Regions from separate parts of the Acidovorax temperans genome, predicted to be linked through region 1. Evidence: predicted binding sites of a transcription regulator. Region 1 holds the regulator's gene; each other region holds the start of a gene.
What was found. Region 1 encodes FNR, which switches genes on or off when oxygen is low (the NO sensors DNR and NnrR bind a similar motif). Its sites were predicted from a motif close to TTGATNNNNATCAA; they were not measured.

Region 1 (7,357 bases):
CATGAAGCCAATGCTCTGCATGAGCTTCCCACCATCGTCGTACACGACGACCCAGGAAAGCTGCACCGCACAAGGCGGCAAGCCGACCCGCGGCAGCCAAAGCTCCCCCTCCCAGAAACCCGATGTTTCCCATCCCGCTTTCACGTCAGTCATCCAGCGGGCTGGGCTTTCTAGCTCAAAGAGCGAGACTGCGGGCTGGCCCACGTGCAACTCTGTTGCCGAGCCAATCAGCTTCAGGCAACCAGGATTCATGCGCAGGATGCGGTGCTGGCTGTCTGCGATGAAAATGGCGTCGAGACTGGATTCGAACACCCGGGCAGCCAGACGCAGATGGGCCTGCGTTTCCGCCTGACGCGTAACGTCACGGAATGAATACACCCTGCCCACTGGAAGACCATGACTGAACTGCGGTACCGAGCGGCGCTCCAGCACGGTGCCTTCGGTCAGTTCAAGGATGTCCGAGCTCTCCTGCATCGGATCAGCAGCAATCTCCCGCAACCGCTCGGAATACAGCTCTGCCTCACGCACCTGTTTTGCCATGTGCGCAAAAACTGCCGAATCGTCACGTCGCGTGAGCAGTTCCGCAGGGATGCGCCAGATGTTGACCAACCGCTGGTTGAAAGCTCGAATGCTGCCATCCATGGCGCACACCAGCATGCCATCTGCTGCGGAGTCCAGGGTTGCCCTTAATTCCGATAGCAAAGTCTCCAGCTCTCGCTCGGTAGAACGTTGAGCCGTCAGATCAATCATGGTCAGGAGGAGAGCCCCTCCCCCATTTGGGAGGGTCACTCCGCGTACGCTTCGCTCCACAGGCACAAGGGCACCGCTGGCATGCAACACGCTGGTCTCTGAATGAATGCCTTCTGCCAGGGCCTGCACCGGCTGAGACCAAAACACAAAGTCTTGTGGAGTGGCTGCCAAGCCTTGAACGGGCGTGTTTACCAATTCGTGGACGGGCTTACCCACCAGCTCGGCCACAGCGTGGTTGGCGGCAAGAATGAGCAGAGAGGCTTCATCTACCAGGCAAACCGCTTCCAGCATCGCGTCCAGCCAGGACTGCGGCAAGGAATAAGTCACGACGCCTGGGCCTCTGAGTCAGGAGCGTCGGAGTTCACGGCACGCTCAAAGAAATAGCAGATGCGCTTGCGTGGAGACAGATAGTCCAGCGCATCACGGGGCAACTGCGATGGCTTCAAGCTACGACGAATACCCAGCTCAGGGACGGACTCCAGGTCCAAGATCGGGGCCTCGTCTTTGGGAACGCGCGAGTCATGCACGATCACCCGAGGGCGCAGGGGGCGCGAGGAATTGACCGAGGCCACGATGGCATAACGGTCATTCACCAATTGCACGATGGAGCCGGGGGGATAGACCCCCATCATGCGGATGAAAGCGCCGAGCACTACAGAATCGAAACGTGCCTTGTGCTGCGCAAAGATGATCGACAGGGTTTCGTGGGGGGTCAACCCTCCCCCCCCCACCGGACTGCACATGCGGTCGTAGTGGTTGACCAGAGCCACCACCTGGCTGGAACGCCCCAACTCCGAAGCACGCCTTTGCAGCGGGAACCCAGAGCCATCCACCATTTCGTGGTGCTGGGCAATCGTCGCGAGGACTGCCTTGCCCCATCCCATGCGGGTGGCAAGAGCGACCGATGCAGCAACATGGCTTTCATACTTCACACGCTCTGCTGGCGTCATGGCGGGTGAGGCAAAAGCGACGCGCAACGGCATGCCGACCTTGCCGATGTCATGCAACAGCGCTGCGACTCCCAAATCATGAAGCTCGGCGCTCTTCATCCCGAGTGCCTTGCCCAGCAGCAGACTGAGAACCATCACATTGACGGGGTGCAAGGCCCCGGGTTCTCCTACCCCCTCGGAAAGAAGGCGAATGGCCGAGTCCCCATTTTCCAGAAGGTCTGTAACGCACTCGGCAACCAAAGACTGCCCTTCTGCCTGAGCCTGCTGGGGCTGCTGGACCACCAGCTTTTCCATCGACATGTATTGCTTGGTAGCCTGCCTAAACCGCCGGTCACAAGCGAGGAGCGACGCGTTCTGAGCTGCAAGCAACATTCTGCGGCGCAACGCTGCCGACTCGCCTGGCGAGGAGTAAGTGGGCTGTTCAGCAGGCGCGCCGCTGGAGTCCGCCGAGCCATCAGTTGCGTTGCCAGATAAATCTGCGGGGGTGGCCAGTAACCCATCGCGAAACTCTGGATCGCTCTTTTTAGGCAGAACTTTGACGCTTGTGAGCCCCAATTCGCGCAAAGTGGCAATCTGCTCTGCCGAACCAATACGAAAGCTGCTCACCGGAAAGGGATGGTGCATCCAGCCCAGATCCAACTGGATATACATGCCAATACGCAATTGGCTTATATCGATGAGAACGAACGTATTCACAACAGGCCGGGAATAGGAAGCAAAATGTAACAATAGAACCACAATTGTTGAGGCCCATTATCACCACTTCTGATGCTTCCTTGAGGAACCTGGTGTCTCGCCCTGGATGCAAATGTCTTTTGCATGCCCAGTGCAGACAGCCTCATGTATAAGGGGAAAGATTGGTTCACGTTCGCTGAGATGACATGCTCATGGCGTATACAGAGCGCGGGCTCACCACACAGAGGAATGCGGAGCGGCTCGAATGTCCATGCGCATGGTCGCCCTTCGACGCGCTCGGTCCTGAAAGCGCTGCGGCGCCAGGCCTATGTACACCTCAACGGCACCAGAGCGAGGGTTTGTATACCAAATCCATCCACAACGCCCACACAGCGACACCACACAGAAGCGCGCCACTGATGCGCGTGCCCCAGTCACCCCGCAGTGAGCCCAAACGCTGCCGTACCCACCGCCAAGCCAATGGGCCGCCCACGAGCCAAAGACCGCTGCCCACAGCAAACAGCGCCATGGTCCAAGCACCCTGCAACGGCCCGCCGCTGAGTGCCGCTACCAGCAAGGCCGAATAGAGCAAACCGCACGGCATGAATGCCCACAAAGCTCCAGCACTGGCCACACCTGTTGACGAACCAAGCAGCGGCTGGACACGCCCCCAGACTGAACGGCCCGCCTGTTCGATCCAGGCTGGCTGTCGCGACTGGATCAGCATCATCAAGCCCCAGGCCAGAATGGCCACGTGCGTGAGGGTCCACAAGGGCCGAAGCGCCATGGTTTGCTGTGTAATCCAAGCCAAACTATCCATGGCCCAGGCCGCCATGGCACCGAGCGCCGCATATCCCACGATGCGACCCACATGAAAAACCCCGGTGCGCAGCCACGGCTGGGCAGAACGGCGGGGGTTGTCCATCCAGTGAACAGGCTGCTCCAGCGCGGCGGAGCCTTCCGGCTTTTGTACAGCCCCCACCACCGCAGCGCACGGAGCTGAGCACATGGCCAAACAATGGGTTCCTCCTACCAAACCCATGACCAGTGCGGTCCATGCAACAGTAGCCGACATGCTGTTCGTAGCCCTGCTCAGATGATGCGGGAGAAGCGGGCGCGGGTGCGATCGGCCTGCAGGTAACGATCAAAGACCATCGCAATACCGCGCACAAAGAACCAGCCCATGGGGGTCACTCGAACCCCTTCACTGCCCAACTCCACCAGACCTTGGGTTTCCATGTCCTTCAAACGGTCCAGTTCAGCAGCAAAGTACTTTTTGAAGTCGATCAGCCATGCTTGCTCCATCGGCTCAATCAGCAGTTCACCTTGGCACATCAACGCCATGATGGCAGCGCGTCTCACCAAGTCATCCCGGTTCAATGCCAGCCCCCGAACGACTGGCAGGCGACCCTGGTCAAGGAAATCGTAATACTCATCCAGGGTCTTGGCGTTTTGGCTGTAGGTCGCCCCAATGCGTCCAATCGCTGACACGCCCAGCCCAATCAAATCGCAATCGGGTTGGGTGCTGTATCCCTGGAAATTGCGGTGCAGGCGCCCCTGCCGTTTTGCAATGGCCAACGCATCAGTAGGCAAAGCGAAATGATCCATGCCGACGTATACATAGCCAGCGTCAATAAATGCATCCAGCGAACGCGAAAGCATGGCGACTTTGGCACCTGCTGTGGGCAACTCCGCTGAAATGATGCGACGCTGGGGCTTGAAGCGCTCAGGCAGATGTGCATATGCGTACAACGCAATGCGATCGGGTCGAAGCTGGGCAATCTGTGACAACGTCCGATCAAATGACTCAGGGGTTTGGCGTGGCAAGCCGTAAATCAAGTCCACATTGATGGAGTCAAACCCGATGGTGCGTGCAGATTCGACCAAAGCAAAAACTTGCTCTGCGGGCTGAACACGGTGTACTGCCTTTTGGACTTCAGAGTCGAAGTCTTGGACGCCAAAACTCAACCGGTTGAAACCCAACTCTGCCAACAATGCCAGACGCTCCGCGTTGACCGTGCGGGGATCCACTTCGATGGAATATTCCCCACCGGGAGCCAGAGTGAAGCTGCGCTTGAGCATGGACATCAACTCACACAGCCCATCATCAGACAGGAACGTGGGGGTCCCGCCACCCAGATGCAACTGGCTAACCACCTGCCCCACACCACATTGGGCTGTATGCAAGTCGATTTCGCGGCTCAGGTACCGCAAATAGACATCAGCACGATCATGGTGTTTGGTAATGATCTTGTTGCAAGCGCAGTAGTAGCATAGCGACTCGCAAAATGGGATGTGTACATACAGCGACAACGGCATGGCTTTGGAGCCTGTCCCCAAATGCCTTTGGGCCAACGCCAAGGCATAGTCCTCCTGACCAAAAGCCTCCACAAAACGGTCTGCCGTTGGATAAGAGGTGTATCGGGGACCCGGCACATCAAACCGGGTAAGGAGTTCTGGGGTAACAGCGGTCATGAGATATCCTTGCGTACTCGGTTACTGTGCCGCACCTTACCCTCTTCGTCCTTGACCTGAATCAAGTGAACCCACTGCTGGTGGAGCGACAATTTGATGCATATCATCCGCTTCTAAGCACTGTGCGAGGCACTTCGGCCTCTCTCGTCGAGCACGATATGCTCGAACAACCAACTGGTTTCTGCGCCATGAATCCGCTCACCATCAAAGTCGCCTGCTCCAACTGCAATCTCCGTGAGCTTTGCATGCCTGTGGGGCTCAACGAAGAGCAGCTGCAACGCATCGACGAAGTGGTAGCCGTGCGGCGCAAGATCAAGCGCGGCGGAACGCTTTTCCGCAACGGAGAAGCTTTCACCTCGCTGTATGCCATTCGCACGGGCTTCTTCAAGACCTGCGTGGCGACAGAAGATGGTCGCGACCAAGTCACAGGATTCCAGATGGCCGGTGAAATCATTGGTCTGGATGGCATTGTGAATGACCATCACACCTGCGATGCCGTCGCTCTGGAAGACGCGGAAGTTTGCGTCATGCCCTTTGATCGCATAGAGGAATTCTCGCGAGAAGTCACTGCGCTACAGCACCATGTGCACAAAATCATGAGCCGTGAAATCGTGCGTGAGCATGGCGTGATGCTGCTGCTCGGAAGCATGCGAGCAGAAGAGCGTCTGGCAGCGTTTTTGCTCAATTTGGTGCAACGCCTGCACGCGCGAGGTTTCTCTCAATCGGAACTGGTGTTGCGAATGACGCGAGAAGAAATTGGCAGTTATCTCGGCCTCAAGCTTGAAACCGTGAGCCGCACCTTCTCCAAGTTCGTAGAAGAAGGCACCGTGGAAGTGCGGCAAAGACATGTCCGCATTCTAGATACCGATGCCCTACGCCGCATCGTGAACAACCAACAAGCCTGCCACTGAAAAATTTTCGACAGAGGTGCCGGACAACTGACGAGCACTTCGCTGACGCCTCCGACAATGCCGCGCCATACAGCGCGGCATTTTTTTTATTCAAGTGCAGGAGGGATGCTTGCGGCAATCGTCAGGGCGCTCCTCGTCAGGCACCGGGCAGCGATTCAGTTCAAAGGGGGACATCGCAAGCAAGGTGGTGAGCGCACTGGACACCATGGTGAGCGCCCAGAACCCAAAGAACGCCAAGGTGTAGACGCCTGTTCTCGACAAGGTGACAGGCTGCCCGAACCAGTGAAGGTCTTGCGGGTCCACCATCGCAAAGACGAGCATCTCAATCACACCTGCCACCAAAAAGGCTGGCCAGGCAATCCACATCAGGCGCTGTGTCCACATCGTGCTGTTTCCTTGCGGTGTTGTATTGGGTCGTTGCGAAATTCAGTGAACCAGAGTGACTTCACAATCACCTCGGCTGCGCTTCTGGCGGGGTCGCAGCGTGATTGCGCCCTTTCATCGCGGGCGCCAAGCTCTTCTCTGGGTGCTCCAGGGTCTTGTTGATGTCGATACCTCGCTGGTAGTAATCCTCCGCGACCACAGGGTCTGGGCGCGACATCGCAAGCCACAAAGTAATGAACCCCGCAACAATGACCACCAAGGGGCCCGCCAATACCAGCCACACATGGCCAAACTTCCACCATGGGGCTGCAGCTGGCGTGGCTGAGGAAGAAACAGTAGACATAGCAAACTCCATTAACTCAGGCTTGTACGTTGAATGAAAACGGTACTACCTGGGAACCAAAAATACGGTTTTTTCTGTCACGTGGGCACCGCCACCCTCGGCACCAATTTCAAAGGTGATGGGATGAGACCCAGGTGAAGCAGACCCATAAGGCACCTGCAATCGCACAGCAACCCAGCGAGACTGAGCGGGATCGACCTCCACCGACGCTTCCGACACCACTTCAAGTCCCTCAAGACCCTTGGCATCTATGCGGTAGCGCTGAGGAGTTTCGGTAGCGTTCATGATCTGGATACGGTAGATGTTTTCCAACTTCCCCCCAGCCACAATGCGTGACAAGGCGGCCCGGTCGCGAACCACGTCCACTTTCAGCGGTGTTCTCGTCACCAGGCTGGCCAACAAGGCCACGCACAGGGTGACCAGCACGGCGCTGTAGATCAGCACGCGGGGGCGCAGCACGCGGCGCAACATCTGCGACTGCGTCCAGTGCTTGGCCACGCCGTTCTGGGTCGAATAACGGATGAGCCCACGCGGGTACTGCATCTTGTCCATCACGGTATTGCAGGCGTCCACGCACAGGCCACAGCCAATGCATTCGTACTGCAAACCCTTGCGGATGTCGATGCCCACCGGACAGACCTGCACACACAGCGAGCAGTCAATGCAATCGCCCAGCCCCTGGGCTTTGTAGTCGATATTCTTCTTGCGCGGACCACGCTGCTCGCCACGTTCAGGGTCGTAGGTAACGATCAGCGTGTCTTTATCAAACATCGCGCTCTGAAAGCGCGCATAAGGGCACATGTACTTGCAGACCTGCTCGCGCATGAAGCCCGCATTGCCATAGGTGGCAAAACCGTAGAACAGCACCC
Region 2 (7,357 bases), 450 kb from region 1:
GTGACGCTGATGGGCGCCATGGTGGCCCGCGAAAAGATGGCGTCGTTCGCATCTGACGCGCCAGTGCCTGTGCAGCCAGGGCGTGAGCAGGTGAGCATCAGCGTCTCTGGCACGGTGCAGATGCGCTGAGCGCTGGCGGGTGGGCTGGCCCCGGGCCTCAGCCTTGTGCTGCGCGCAGTGCCTCGTCCACCTCGGCCTGGGTGGTGGGGCGCACCACACGGGCCACTTCCTGCCCGTTTTTCAAAACCACCAGCGTGGGCCAGAGCTTGACCTTGTAGCTGCGACCCAGCCGCTGGCCGGGACCGTCTTCCACCTTGATGTGGGCGGTTTCCTGGCTTTTCAATGCGTGTTCGATGAACGGCTGGGCGCGCAGGCAATGGGGACACCAGGGCGTGCCAAATTCCAGCACCGTGGTGCCGGGCAGCGCGTCCACCGCGTCGCGTGTGGGAGGCTGGGGCAGGTGGGTAGCGGCGTAGGGCATGGGGGTCTTTCTCAAGGCAAAGGCTAAAAGCGCTTTGTACCGCCGCTGGGTGCCGCAGGCCCGTCAGACAGGGACGCAAACTGCCAGTAGCTTGTGAGCGTGTTGCCTGTGCTGGTTTCGGGCTTCAGATCACCCCTTCAAACACCATCACATCCACCGGATCGCCCACAGCCACGTTGCCCTGGTGGTGGTGCAGCACGATGAGCCCATTGGCCTGCACCATGGAGCTGAGCACGCCCGAGCCCTGGTTGCCCGTGGTGCGCACCTGCAGGTTGCCGTCCGGCCCTGTGGTGACGGTGCCGCGCTGGTATTCGGTGCGGCCCGGCTTTTTGCGGATGGCTTCGGTGCTGGTGGCGCGAAGCAGGGGCGGCGCTGTGCGCGTGCTGCCCATCATGCGCAGCAGTGCGGGGCGCACAAAGGCCAGAAAGGTCACCATCACCGCCACCGGGTTGCCCGGCAGGCCAAACAGCACCGCACCGCCTGTGCTGGTGTTGATATCATTTTGATAGCTGCTGGCGCTTGCTGGTTGTGCGCTAGGGGCTGTTTTGGCTTGAAGGCCTGAGGCGGCGATGCGTCCCACGGCCATGGGGCGGCCGGGGCGCATGGCAATGCGCCAGAAGGCCACATCGCCCAGCTTTTTCATCATGGCGCGGGTGTGGTCGGCCTCGCCCACGCTCACGCCGCCGCTGGTGATGATGGCGTCTGCGCGCTGCGCGGCTTCGGTGAAGGCGGCTTCCAGCAGGGCGGGGTCATCGCGCACCACGCCCATGTCGATCACTTCCACGCCCAGGCGGGTGAGCAGGCCAAACACCGTGTAGCGGTTGCTGTCGTACACGGCGCCTTCGCGCGGGGGCTCGCCCAGGCTCAGGATTTCGTCGCCAGTCGAAAAATACGCCACACGCAGCCGCCGTGACACGGTCACGGTTTTGAGCCCCAGGCTGGCCACCAAGCCCAGCGCGGCTGGGGTGAGCAATTCGCCACGGGCCAGCGCCACGCCGCCTTCCATCAGGTCTTCGCCCTTGAAGCGGCGGTTGTCGCCCAGGCGCAGCACATCGGCAGCGATGGTGATTTGGTCGCCCTGGGCGGTGGTGAACTCTTGCGGCACCACGGTGTCCAGCCCGGCGGGCATGATGGCGCCGGTCATGATCTTCACGCACTCGCCTGCGTTCACTGTGCCCGTCCACGCCTTGCCCGCCAGGGCCGTGCCCACGCTGCGCAGCGTGAGGGGCTGGCCGGGCACCAGCTGGCTGCCGGCAAAGGCGTAGCCGTCCATGGCCGAGTTGTCGTGTGGCGGCACGCTGATGGGGGAAATCACATCCTGCGCCAGCACACGGCCCAGGGCTTCAAAAATGCCCACTTCTTCTGTGCCTGCCACGGGCTGCACCAGCTGGTGCAAAAAAGCGTTGACCTGGTCGGCGTGCAAGGCTTGGGGATCGTAGCCCTGCAGTTCGGCAGCAATTTGGGCGATGGTTTTCATGGTGGTTTGGTCAATTCAGGAAGGCAAGGCGCACGCATGGCGCCGCCAGGGCGCTGCGGCTCAGGGGGCGGTGCGCTCCAGCGCCTGCAGTTCGGCCAGCGTGTTGGCGTTGAAAAAGGCTTTGGGGTCATCGCCCGGTGTGTCAAACGGCACGGTCACGCAGCGGTGCTGGGCGGTCCAGGCGTCAATTTTGCGACCGCCCGCCTGGGTGAAGCGCACCAGGCTTTCGAGCAGGTCTACGCGCAGCAGGCAAAACACCGGCTGGGGCCGCACGGTGATGTGGCCTGTGCCGTCATCTTCAGGGGCTGCGGCCATGGCAATGTCGGCCTGTTGTTCATCGGCTGCCTGGGCCAGGCGGCTGGCCAGGTCCAGCGGAAAAAGCGGGGTGTCGCACGGCACGGTGAGCAGCCAGGGCGTTTCGCAGTGTTCCAGCCCGGTCAGAAAGCCGGCCAGGGGGCCTGCGTAGTCATTGTTGGCGTCGGGCCACACCGGTGCGCCAAATGATTCGTAGGCGGCCAGGTTGCGGTTGGCGTTGATCAGCGAAACCCCCACCTGCATCTGCAGCCGCATCAGCGTGTGCAGCGCCAGTGGCAGGCCGCGAAAGGTTTGCAGCCCCTTGTCTACCCCGCCCATGCGCGAGCCGCGCCCGCCGGCCAGGACGAGTCCGGTGATGTCTAGCGTGTCAATCATCAAGAGGCCTTTGAAAAGAGAAAAAAGCGAGCCCTCGATTGTGCAGGCTGCCTTGCAGACCCAAGGCGCCGAGGGTCTACAGCCCGCGCAGCCGCCTAGCCTCCGATGTAGCTCATCTCCACGCGGCGCGCGCCCTGGGAGTTGTCTGCGGGCAGGGTGCTGCGCAGTTCGGAATAGCGGTCAGTGCGCTGCTGCCAGATGGGCGCGATGGCTGCGGCAATGTCTGCGTCACTGGCACCGCCGCGCAGCAGCGAGCGCAGGTCGTAGCCTTGCGAGGCGAACAGGCACAGGTACAGTTTGCCCTCGGTGGAGAGGCGGGCGCGATTGCAGTCGTGGCAGAAAGCCTGCGTCACGCTGCTGATGACGCCCACTTCACCCAGGGCTGGGTCGTGCTGGCCGCTGGCGTCGGCATAGCCCCAGCGCTCGGCGGTTTCGCCGGGGCTGCTGGGCTCCAGCGGCACCAGGGGCAATTCAGCGCGCAGGCGCTCGATCAATTGGGCCGAGGGCAGCACTTCGTCCATGCGCCAGCCGTTGGTGGCGCCCACGTCCATGTATTCAATGAAGCGCAGCGTGGTGCCCGTGCCGCGAAAGTGGCGCGCCATGGGCAGAATTTCGTGGTCGTTGGTGCCGCGCTTGACCACCATGTTCACCTTGATGTGCGACAGCCCAGCCGCGTGGGCCGCCTCGATGCCCGCCAGCACGTCGGCCACCGGAAAGTCCACATCGTTCATGCGGCGGAACACCGCATCGTCCAGTCCGTCCAGGCTCACGGTCACGCGGTTCAGCCCGGCTTCTTTGAGCGAGCGCGCCTTGCGCGCCAGCAGCGAGCCGTTGGTGGTGAGGGTGAGGTCCGGCGCCTTGCCGTCCACCGTGCGCAGCTGTGCCAGTTGGGCAATCAGCTCTTCGATGTTCTTGCGCAGCAGGGGCTCGCCGCCTGTGAGGCGAATCTTGCGCACCCCGTGCGCCAGGAACAGCGAGGCCAGCCGGGTGATTTCTTCAAAGCTCAGCAGCGCGCTGTGCGGCAGGTACGGGTAGTCCTTGTCGAACACTTCCTTGGGCATGCAGTAGTTGCAGCGGAAGTTGCAGCGGTCGGTCACGCTGATGCGCAGATCACGCAGGGGGCGCCCCCGGGTGTCCACCAGCAAGCCAGTTGCTGGAGAAGGGTGCAGAGGTACCTGGGCCACCAGGTCGGCGTGGCGCTGGTCCACCAGGGGAATGACACGTTCAGCCATGGGCGGGATTGTGCCCCAAGGCCTTCACTGGGCGGGGTACCCGCACTGGATTCTCTTGATCCGCATCAAGGGATTGGCGGTTGGCGGCGTGCGGATCTTCGCTGCTGCGCGCTGGCATTGCATTGATTTGCCGCAAGAGGTTGGTTTAACATTTTCATGACAATTCTCTGCATTTCGGGAAACATTCTTTCACCCTGATTGCATAGAAAGCCCTACTGCCATGACCTGTCGTAATCAACCCGTCGTTTCCTGTTCCCACCAACGTCGGCGCATGGTGCAGTGGGTGGCTGCCGGGGTGGTTCTGCCCACCTGGGCCGCCACGGCGCAAGCGCAAATGGCGCTTTCTGCGGCCATCAACGTGTCGGGCTCGTTCCGCGCGCTGTCGCAGCGCATGGCCAAGGCCTATTGCCAGCAGCATCTGCAGGTGATGCCCCTGGCGGCGCTGGATGTGCTGGCCAAGGTGCGCAAGCAGGCACAGGCCGGCGCTGCCGACTTGGCCAAGGGCTCCACGGCGGGCGCCTGGCCCGCAGATTTGAGCCGCCAGCTTGAAGAGGTGCAAAAGCAGTACACCGTGCTCAACACCCTGACGGCGACTGCGCCTTCCAAGGCCTCGGCCGCCGCCGTGGCCGAGCAGGCCGACCGCATGATGACAGCGGCCCAGACGGCCACCGAATCGCTGGAGAAACTGGCCCGCGCCCCCAGCGCCAAGCTGGTGGGCATGGCAGGGCGCCAGCGCATGCTGTCGCAGCGCATGGCCAAGCAGTACTTTTTGCTGGCCGCGGGTGTGGACCCCAAGGCGTCGCAGACCCAGATGAATGCTGACGCCACAGAGTTCAAGCAGGCTCTGCAGGCGCTGGCGGCAGCGCCGGTGTCTACCCCCGCCATTCGCACCGAGCTGGAACTGGGGCAGGCCCAGTGGCTGTTTTTTGAAGCTGCCATGCGCCGCCACCCCGATACCAAGGGCATGGAAGCCGTGGCCACCACCAGCGAACGGCTGCTGGAGGTGATGGACCGGCTCACGTCCCTGTACGACGCAGCCCTGCGCGAAGTGCTGGGCTGAAGCCACGCAAGGCGCCAGCTCTGCCCCGGGCAGATCAAACGCAGCGGGCGCCGTCCACCTCAATGCACACGCCGCTGATGAAGGCGGCTTCGTCACTGGCGAGGTACAGCGCGGCGTTGGCCACATCCTGCGCGGTGGAAAAGCGCCCCAGCGGGATGGTGGCCAGGAACTTGGCGCGGCGGGCATCGTCCACCGGGCCGCCCGCAAACTCGGCCGCCAGGCCGGTGTTGGGGTTGAACACCGGGTTCAGACAGTTCACGCGGATGTTGTCGGGCCCCAGCTCCGCCGCCATCGACTTGCTGGTGGTGATGACGGCGCCCTTGGAGCCGTTGTACCAGGTGAGGCCGGGGCGGGGCCGCAGCCCGGCGGTGGAGGCAATGTTGATGATGCTGCCCCCACCCGCACGGCGCAGTGCAGGCACGGCATGGATGGCGCTGAGGTAGATGCTCTTGACGTTGATGGCGTAGACCTTGTCGAACTCGTCTTCGCTCACCTCCAGCATGGGGCGGTTGCGGTGCGTCCAGCCTGCGTTGTTCACCACCACATCGAGCTTGCCAAACAGGCGCTCGGCCTCGGCCACCATGGCCTGGACCTGGGCAGATTGGGTCACGTCCGCTTGGAAGAACGCTGCCTTGCCGCCCGCAGCGGTGATTTCGGCCACCACGCGCTGGCCGCCTGTGGTGTTGATGTCATTGACCAGCACCTGGGCGCCTTCTTGCGCCAGGCGCTTGGCAATGCCTTCGCCAATGCCGTTGCCGGCGCCGGTGACGATGATGGATTTGTTTTGCACGCGCATGGCTGTCTCCTTTGTGTTTGCTCTGTTTTTGATAGCTGCTTGCGCTTGATGGGTAAGCGCTAGAAGCTCTTTTTGCCTGTGGGGTTGTGTGGGGTGGAAGGCTGCGTATTGGCCTCGCCACGCCCGTAGAACTGCGGAAAGTACTCTTTCACCCCGTTGCCCTCAAAGTCCCAACCGGTGCATTGGCCCAGGTGCCGGGGCGGGGTGTCCGGGTCGCCGCCACCAAAGGCGGCAGGCAGGGTCTGGAAGGCGGCAGTGGCCATGTTGAACAGCACCTCGCGCAGGTGGGTGCAACTGGCCACCCCGCCCATGTGCTGCGCGATGGCCTGGCGCCAGCCGCGCGCCATGCAGGCGCCCACCATGCCCTGCAGAGCCGGGCGCGCCTGTGGGCAGTCTTGCAGCGGGTGGGCGTCCATGGCGGCTTCAATGGCGTGCACCACCAGCTGGCGGTCAATCGTCACCCGCAGCCACATGTGGTGGATGGGGTCCCCTGCCAGCCGAACGCCCTGGTGGCGAAACGATGGCATGTCGTGTGCCTTGCTGTCGTGCAATTCGGCTTCCATGTCCCACAGGCCGTCTTCACGTTCGTAGCCTTGGTAAGTAACGCGGCGGATATGGCTGGTTTTGCGAGGGACGGGAGCTGACAGGGGCATGGGAAAGAAGCGAGCGAAGAGCAGGAGGACAGGGGAATCGGGCGGCTTTAGCCGTGCTTGATGGCCACGGTTTTCAGGGTGGTGAACCCATACAGCGCCTCAAACCCCTTCTCGCGCCCGTAGCCGCTGGATTTGACGCCGCCAAACGGCAGCTCCACACCACCGCCCGCGCCATAGTTGTTGATGAACACCTGGCCGCTGTGCACGCGCTTGGCCATGCGGAACTGGCGCGCGCCGTCGCGCGTCCAGATGCCTGCCACCAGCCCGAATTGCGTGGCGTTGGCCAGCTCCACCGCATGGTCTTCGTCCTGGAAAGCCATGGCCGAGAGCACGGGGCCGAACACTTCTTCCTGTGCCAGGCGGTGGCCCACAGGCACATCGCGCAGCAGGGTGGGGGCCTGGTAGAAGCCGCCTTCGGGCGCCTCGTCCACCACCACGCCTTGCGCCACCATGGGGATGCCAGCCACTTGCGCGTCCGACAAAAAGTCCCACACACGCTGCTGCTGGCTTTGGCGAATCAGGGGGCCCACGTCCAGGTCCATGGCGGCGGGGCCTACGCGCAGCTTTTCAAAGGCGTTGCCCAGGCGCTCCAGCAGGGGCTCGTAGATCAGAGAGTCGATCAGCACGCGCGAGCCCGCCGAGCAGGTCTGCCCGGCGTTTTGCACGATGGCGTTGAGCACCACGGGCACGGCTGCGTCGAGGTCCGCATCGGCAAAGATGATTTGGGGGCTCTTGCCGCCCAGCTCCAGCGTCACGGGGCAGTGGCGCTCTGCCGCCACCTGCTGAATGATCGTGCCCACCTTGGGGCTGCCGGTGAAGCTGATGTGGTCAATGCCGGGGTGGCGTGCCAGTGCATCGCCCACTTCGTGCCCATAGCCCGTCACGATGTTGATGGCGCCGGGCGGAAAACCCACCTCGGCCGCGAGTTGCGCCACGCGGATCAGCGACAGGCAGGCATCTTCGGCCGG
Region 3 (7,357 bases), 1.2 Mb from region 1:
CTTCGTACGCCGCCTGCACCTGGGCCAGCAGGTCGGCGCGGTGCTCGTGGGGCTTGAGCATGGCGCGGTTCTTGTTGCCCATCGAAAATTCAATGCAGCGGTACTGGTAGCTCTGGAAGCCGCTGGACTGGCCCAGGTACGGGCGCATGGCGCTGTACTCGGGCGGCGTCATGGTGGCCAGCACATCCCAAGCGTGCACCAGCTGCTCCATGATCTTGCTCACACGCGCCAGCATCTTGAAGGCGGGTGGCAACTCATCACGCGCAATGTGTGCAATTGCCGCGCGCAGCTCGTGCAGCATCAGCTTCATCCACAGCTCGCTGGTCTGGTGCTGCACGATGAAAAGCATCTCGTCGTGCGCGGGCGACAGGGGCTTTTGCGCGGTGAGGATGGCGTCGAGCTGCAGGTAGTCGCCGTAGCTCATGGACTTGCTGAAGTCGAGCTGAGCGCGCTCCTCGTGCACGATGGATTCAGGCAGCGCAGCGCCCGGTGCTTCGCTGGCGGACGCAGGGGTTTGAGAGAAAGGGCACATGGTGGTTTTCTTCCCGGTTCAGGTCACGGCGTGGGTCTGGTTGAACTCGGCCTTTTGCCACTCGCCGCTCTCCAGCACCTGGCGCAGGTGCTCCACCGCGTTCCACACGTCTTCAAACCCGATGTACAGCGGCGTCAAGCCAAAGCGCAGGATGTCTTTGTGCACCTTGCCGCCGTCGCCTTTGCCTGCACTTGGAGCCGCGCCGGACCCGGCGCGGTAGTCTCCAATCACGCCGCGTGCAATCAGCGCCTGCACGATGGCGTAGGCACCGCTGCCCTGGCCGTTCACGCCCGCGCCTTCGTCACGCGTCAGGCACACCTGCGAGCCCCGCTGGGCATGTTCACGCGGTGTGGCAAGGCCCAGGCCGTAGCCCGCGCAGCGCTCTTCCACCAGCTGGATGAACAGGTCGGTGAGCGCCAGCGACTTGGTGCGCAGCGCCGCCATGCCGCCCAGGCTTTGCGCGGCGGTGAATACATCCAGCCCGCACTGCAGGGCTGAGAGGCTGATGATGGGCTGTGTGCCGGACAGGTAGCGGGTGATGCCGGGGGCGGGCTGGTAGTCGGGCGTGAACTGGAAGGGCGATGAATGACCCCACCAGCCCGACAAGGGCTGCCAGCACCGGTTGGCATGGCGCGGGTGCACCCACACAAAGGCCGGTGCGCCGGGGCCGCCGTTCAAATACTTGTAGCCACAGCCAATCGAAAAATCGGCGTTCGCGCCCAGCAGGTCCACCGGCACGGCGCCTGCGCTGTGCGCCAGGTCCCACACGCACAAAATGCCCTGGGCCTGGGCGGCGGCGGTGATGGCGGCCATGTCGTGCATGGCGCCGGTGCGGTAGTTCACGTGCGTCAGCATCAGCACGGCCACGTCGCTGGTCAGCGCTGCGTTGATCTCTTCAGGCTCCACCAGTACCAGTTCCAGCCCGCGCTCCTTGCACAGGCCTTCGGCAATGTAGAGGTCGGTGGGGAAGTTGCTGCGCTCGCTCACGATGCGCTTGCGGGCGGGGCTGTCTTCGCGGGCGATGTTCAGCGCCGCGCTCAGCACCTTGTAGAGGTTGATGGAGGTGCTGTCGGTGCACACCACCTGGTCGGGGCCCGCGCCAATCAAGGGGGCGAGCTGGTTGCCCAAGCGCTGGGGCAAGTCAAACCAGCGGGCGGTGTTCCACGACTTGATCAGGTCGGTGCCCCATTCGCGCTGCACCACATCGGCAATGCGGGCGGGCGCGGCCTTGGGCAGCACACCCAGCGAATTGCCGTCCAGGTAGATCACGCCCGGGGGCAGGGCAAAGTGGTCGCGCAACGAGCGCAGGGGGTCTTGGGCGTCGCGGGTGCGGCAGTCTTGCAGGGTGATGGTCATGTTGATGTTGCTTTCATTTTGATAGCTGCTGGCGCTTGCTGTATAAGCGCTAGAGGCCGAAAATGTTTAAAAATTTGGTGGACGCGCTGGTCAACCAGGCAGCGAGCGAAGTACCGCCCGCACGGGGGATGCATCGGCCGTGGTCAGCTTGAGTGGCAGGGCGATGAGTTCGTAGTCACCCTCGGGCACATCGTCCAACACCAGGTTCTCCAGCACGCGCAGGCCCCGGCGGCGTATGACCTGGTGGCTGTCGAGCGTTTTGCTGTCGGCGGGGTCAATGCTGGCGGTGTCTATGCCCACCAACTGCACGCCCAGGTCCGCCAGCCGTTCGATGGTGGCGGGCGCATAGGCGGTGAGCTGGCCGTCCCACTGCGCGGGGGCCTGGGCGTAGGTGCGCACCAGCACGCGGGCAGGCAGCGTGGGAAGGGCTGGGTTGATGGCGTGGGCAATGTGCGCCCACTCAATCAGCGGCCCGCAGCCTATGGCATGGATGACGCGGCACGGGCCCAAAAACGCATCGAGCGACACGGCCCCAATGCTGGCACCGCCAGCGTCATAGTGCAGTGGCGCATCGGCATGCGCGCCTACGTGGGGCGATAGCGTGATGGCACTGACGTTGACCGGACAGCCCGGGCCGATGGTGGCGCACCACTGCTGGCTGTAAGGCGTATCGCCCGGAAACACCGGGCTACCTGCGTGAACGGGGGGGGAAATGTCCCAAAGCTTTTGCATGGGACGTGACGGTAATGGCGTGGATTTTTTGTGGTGTCGGTTATTTGCAACACCCCCTGATTTTTGGCGCAGGGTTTGCCCGACTCGGTTGACCGGGGTTCAGGGGTGTGGCTGCCTGCGCAGTCACGTTGGGGTCTGAACCGCCGATCAGGTGGCACCGCAATGTTCAGTGGACGGGCCACGGCAGGCGTGATCTCCAGCGCCCCACTGGCCCCCTTATTTCCCGATAGTGCGTTGAAAGCGTTGGCCGTCTGCACCCTGCCAGCTGTGTGCTGGCTTACCTCAAGGCGCTGTGCCGCAACTGATGCCGCCCGGCAAGGTGGAAAGGGTGCCGGCCGTGGGGTCTGTCAGGCGGCGCCACAGCCAGGGCAAGGCCGTTGAAAGATCAGGGCGCTGCCATTGCTGAACCACTGAGCCTGTCTCGCTCGCCGGGGAGTGGGCCGGGCCGATGTCGAAGTGGAAGGAATAGCAGGGCTCCAGCCCCATGCGCAGGTCGGTGATGGTGAGCCGCCCCTGGCTGTTCGCTTGCATGCGCATGAACCCGTGGCTGAACCATGACAGCCGTTGCACATGGGGGTTGTCTGCGTGCTGCAGGCGCAGATCGGCGCCGCGCGGATGTGAGGTCCAGGCAACGGGGTGCGCGCCATCCAGCAAGGAGTAATACGCTTCGTGGTAGTGCTCCGGCCCCATGGCCACAGCACGCCACAGCACGGTGCTGAATGGGGCGGGCGTGACCAGCATCTGGCTGGCTGCCATTCCGTTGTGACGCAACGAAGCCTCCAGAACGCCGCGCACATGCTGCTGTGCCAGCACACTCCACCCCAGGTAGGCGGTGCTGAGCGCCAACATGGCTGCATTCCAGCGCAGCCCCTTGGTAGATGACCCGATGACGGCGACCAGAACCCCGAGCAGCAGTGGCAAGGTGTAGAACGGGTCGATGATGAAAACGCTGCCCACGGCAAAGGGATGGTTGCTGAATGGCTGCAGCAACTGGGTGCCGTACACCGTCAGGGTGTCGAGCAGCGGGTGGGTGATGAGCGCCAGCGCCATGGCCATCCACCAGCGCCGCCACAGGTCGGGCTGACCCGAAAAGCGCGCGGCCAGCCAGCCCAGCGGGGCCGATGCCAGCGCGAGCAGTGCCAGGCCATGGCTCTCGGCCCGGTGGCGCACCATGTTGAGCAGCGGGTCGCCATGGTCGATGAAAGCGTCCAGGTCGGGCAGGGTGCCAGCGGCGGCACCCCACAGGGCTGCCTTCCATGCGGCAGTGCGGCGCCCGAGGGTGGCAAGCACCACGGCACTGCCCAGGGCGGCCTGGCTGATGGAGTCCATGTGCTACTCATGAAGTGAAGGTGCGCGCATTTTTGCAGCGCAAAGCGCACCCTGCATTCGAGGGGATTTGTCGTGCGGGATCAGCCGATGACCAGCCTGCGAGAAGGGGCGCAGCTTGAGCAGGTAACAGCGTGGGCTGGATGCAGCGGGCCAGCAATCGGCTTGGAGGAGTTCAGGGTGGCCCCGTGCGCCCGTACCTTGTGCAAAGTGCCTGCGATCTCCTGACCATCAGGGCTACTCTGATTTGAATCAACAGCCGCCAGGATTCAGTTTGTAGAATGAGAACCAAACTCATTTACGAAAAGGCTGATTCCCATGAAAACCATGCACGAGAGCGCCGCCGCCCTGTACCCCAGCGCGTTGGCCGCCACATTGGCCGTGGCCTCGGCGTCTCCGTCAGCGGCTTTGGGCCTGGATGGACTGAAAGTGCGCACGCCCGCGCTGGTGACCGGGCTGGTGCCGGCGCGTGATGGGCGTGAGCACAGCACTTTGCTGCGTTTGCTGGAAATTGGCTTTGTGCCCGGCGAAACCGTGCAAGTGCTGGCGCGGGGCGCTTGGGGGGGTGACCCCTTGGCCGTGCGGGTGGGGCAGGCCACTTTTGCGCTGCGGCACCAAGAGGCAGCGATGGTGCAGGTTCAGACGCAGGGGCAGTCATGAGCGCGGTACGGAACGCTGGGGGCGTGTCGCCCAAGGCAGATTTCCTGCGTGTGGCTTTGCTGGGCAACCCCAATTGCGGCAAGACGGCGCTGTTCAACCTGCTGACCGGTGCGCGCCAGAAGGTGGCCAATTTCGCCGGTGTGACGGTAGAGCGTAAAGAGGGCACGATGCACACGGCCAGTGGCCGCAAGGTGCGCGTGCTGGATTTACCCGGTGCCTACAGCCTGCACGCGCACAGCCTGGATGAAGCCATCACCCGTGACATCGTGCGTGGCCGCCGCCCCGGCGAGCCGCTGCCCGACTTGCTGGTGTGCGTGACCGATGCCACCCACCTGCGCCTGAACCTGCGCCTGGTGCTGGAGGCCCGGGCCTTGGGCCTGCCCATGGTGCTGGTGCTGAACATGAGCGACATGGCCGAGCGCCGGGGCATTCAGATTGACCGTGAGGTGTTGGCCCGTGAGCTGGGGATGCCCGTGCTGGCCACGGTGGGTGTGCGCGGTGATGGCGCGCAGGAATTGCTGGCCTGGCTGGATTCGCCCGCCGCGCAGGCCCTGAAGGCCCCGGTGGTAGCCGCCCAGGAGGCGGTGGCGCTGGATGCCTCGCCGCTGGACGCTCAGACCCAGGTCATTCGCACCCATCAGCAGGTGCACCGGCTGATGGAACTGGCCGTGCGGGCCCCTGCAGCCAGTCTGCGTGTGGATGACCGCATCGACGCCGTGGTGCTGCACCCCGTGTGGGGCATGTTGCTGCTGCTGGCCACGTTGTTTTTGATGTTCCAGGCGGTATTCACCTGGGCTTCTGTGCCTACCGACTGGATCAACGCAGGCGTGGAATGGACATCTGCCTTCATCCAGCAGCACATGGCCGATGGCCCGCTGCGCAGCCTGCTGGTGGACGGCATCGTGGCCGGCGCGGGCGGGGTGCTGGTGTTCCTGCCGCAAATCCTCACACTGTTCCTGTTCATCCTGGCGCTGGAAGACTCGGGCTACCTGCCGCGTGCCGCCTTCTTGCTGGACCGCGTGATGGGTACCGTGGGGCTGTCGGGCCGTTCGTTCATTCCACTGCTGTCGAGCTTTGCCTGCGCCGTGCCGGGCGTGATGGCTACGCGTTCCATCACCCACTGGCGTGATCGGCTGGTCACCATCATGATCGCGCCGCTCATGACCTGCTCGGCCCGCTTGCCGGTGTATGCGCTGCTGATTGGCGCCTTCATCCCCGAGCGCACCGTGGCGGGCCTGTTCAATCTGCAGGGCCTGGTGTTGTTTGCGCTGTATGGGGGCGGTATTGCCAGTGCCATGGCCGTGGCGGGCGTTGCCAAGCTGGCCCGGTCTGACCAGCGGCCCCCGCAGTTGCTGATGGAATTGCCCGCTTACCGCTGGCCCAGCCTGCGCAGCCTGGCGCATGGTCTGTACGAGCGGGCGGTGATTTTCATCAAGCGCGTGGGCGGCATCATTCTGGCGGTGACGGTGCTGCTGTGGTTCCTGTCCACCTACCCCGCCCCGCCCGAAGGGGCCACCGGGGCGGCCATCACCTACAGTTTTGCAGGCCAGTTGGGCCGCCTGCTGGAGGTGCTGGTGGCGCCCATCGGTTTCAACTGGCAGATCGCCATCGCCCTGGTGCCCGGCATGGCGGCGCGCGAGGTGGCCGTGGGTGCGCTGGGCACGGTGTATGCGCTGTCGGCCACGGGGGACGAAGTGGCCAGCCAGCTCGCGCCGCTGATTGCGCAGAACTGGTCATTGGCCACGGCGCTGTCGCTGCTGGTGTGGTTTGTGTTTGCGCCGCAGTGCATCTCCACCATCGCCGCCGTGCGGCGCGAGACGAACAGCTGGCGCTACCCGCTGCTGATGGTGGCCTACCTGTTTGGCTTGGCGTATGCCGCCAGTTTTGTGACCTACCGAATCACTTTGGCCCTGGGAGGTGGCGCGTGATGTGGCAACAATGGATCACCGGTTTGATCGTGGCGCTGGCCGCCGCTTACATGCTGTGGCGCTGGCTGCCCGCCGGGCTGCGTAAAAAGCTGGGCCGGGTGCACCCGGCCATGGGGCAGAGCGCAGGCTGTGGTGGTGGCGGGGGCGGCGGTTGCAGCAGTTGCGGCGGGTGTTCGTCGTCTGCAGCACCCCGCGCGACGGTGCACGCCGCAGAGCGCCAGGAGCGGTTCTGATCTGAATGGGCGGCCCTTGCGCCTGTTCAGCCGCCGTTCGGGCTGAGCGGCCGCAAGCGCCCTGTGCAACGCGTTGGCGCTGTCTGCCTGGTGGTGGTTGGCGTTTGTCGATGCGTGCGCCGCGTCAGGCGTACAACTGGCCTTGCTGCAATGCTGCCAGTGCTTGGCGCAGATTGGCGCGGGCCTGCGATTCATAGCGGTAGAAAAACCACTCGTCGTGATAGATGCGCGGCCTGTCCAGAAAGCCTTGCAGCACTGCGCTGCGCCCCGCTACGTAGCGCGGCCAGCGCACAAAGAAATACTCCTTGCGCACGTTGCGCTCAAACTGGCGGTACACCGCATCGCTTTGGCCCAGCACGGCCAGGTCGATGTCCACGACCCAGGTGGCGTCGCCTTGCAGCGCGCCCGAGTTGTGGCATGTGGCCATGATGTGTGCGTGAACGGTTGAAACCAGGCTGGGTGGCACGTGCTGGCCGTTGAGAAAGCGCGATGCCCACTGCGCGCTGCGTAGCTCGTTGTGGGCACTCCAGGGCCAATACACCGCGTCATGAAACCACAGGGCCAGCGCTACGGCATGGGGTTGCTCCAGC

Region 2: a site for FNR is predicted at 3,936-3,949, ahead of PQV96_RS10360 (type IV pili methyl-accepting chemotaxis transducer N-terminal domain-containing protein). Genes of this name have one in related genera too.
Region 3: a site for FNR is predicted at 4,189-4,202, ahead of PQV96_RS13620 (FeoA family protein). Genes of this name have one in related genera too.

What each region holds. Positions count from the first base shown of each region.
Region 1 is NZ_CP117193.1:1,732,964-1,740,320, reverse strand. It holds gene PQV96_RS08260 (sensor domain-containing protein) at 1-1,041, opposite strand, end outside; gene PQV96_RS08255 (cyclic di-GMP phosphodiesterase) at 1,074-2,396, opposite strand; gene PQV96_RS08250 (sulfite exporter TauE/SafE family protein) at 2,713-3,450, opposite strand; gene hemN (oxygen-independent coproporphyrinogen III oxidase) at 3,468-4,850, opposite strand; gene fnr (fumarate/nitrate reduction transcriptional regulator Fnr) at 5,039-5,761, shown strand; gene PQV96_RS08235 (hypothetical protein) at 5,852-6,145, opposite strand; gene PQV96_RS08230 (FixH family protein) at 6,213-6,488, opposite strand; gene ccoG (cytochrome c oxidase accessory protein CcoG) at 6,534-7,357, opposite strand, start outside.
Region 2 is NZ_CP117193.1:2,183,567-2,190,923, reverse strand. It holds gene PQV96_RS10385 (SIMPL domain-containing protein) at 1-129, shown strand, start outside; gene PQV96_RS10380 (thioredoxin family protein) at 158-481, opposite strand; gene moeA (molybdopterin molybdotransferase MoeA) at 606-1,958, opposite strand; gene mobA (molybdenum cofactor guanylyltransferase MobA) at 2,019-2,648, opposite strand; gene moaA (GTP 3',8-cyclase MoaA) at 2,744-3,880, opposite strand; gene PQV96_RS10360 (type IV pili methyl-accepting chemotaxis transducer N-terminal domain-containing protein) at 4,101-4,940, shown strand; gene PQV96_RS10355 (SDR family oxidoreductase) at 4,975-5,736, opposite strand; gene PQV96_RS10350 (DUF2889 domain-containing protein) at 5,796-6,389, opposite strand; gene PQV96_RS10345 (aldehyde dehydrogenase family protein) at 6,437-7,357, opposite strand, start outside.
Region 3 is NZ_CP117193.1:2,889,529-2,896,885, reverse strand. It holds gene kynA (tryptophan 2,3-dioxygenase) at 1-532, opposite strand, end outside; gene kynU (kynureninase) at 551-1,888, opposite strand; gene kynB (arylformamidase) at 1,979-2,620, opposite strand; gene PQV96_RS13625 (metal-dependent hydrolase) at 2,903-3,949, opposite strand; gene PQV96_RS13620 (FeoA family protein) at 4,265-4,606, shown strand; gene feoB (ferrous iron transporter B) at 4,603-6,534, shown strand; gene PQV96_RS13610 (hypothetical protein) at 6,534-6,767, shown strand; gene PQV96_RS13605 (HD domain-containing protein) at 6,892-7,357, opposite strand, start outside.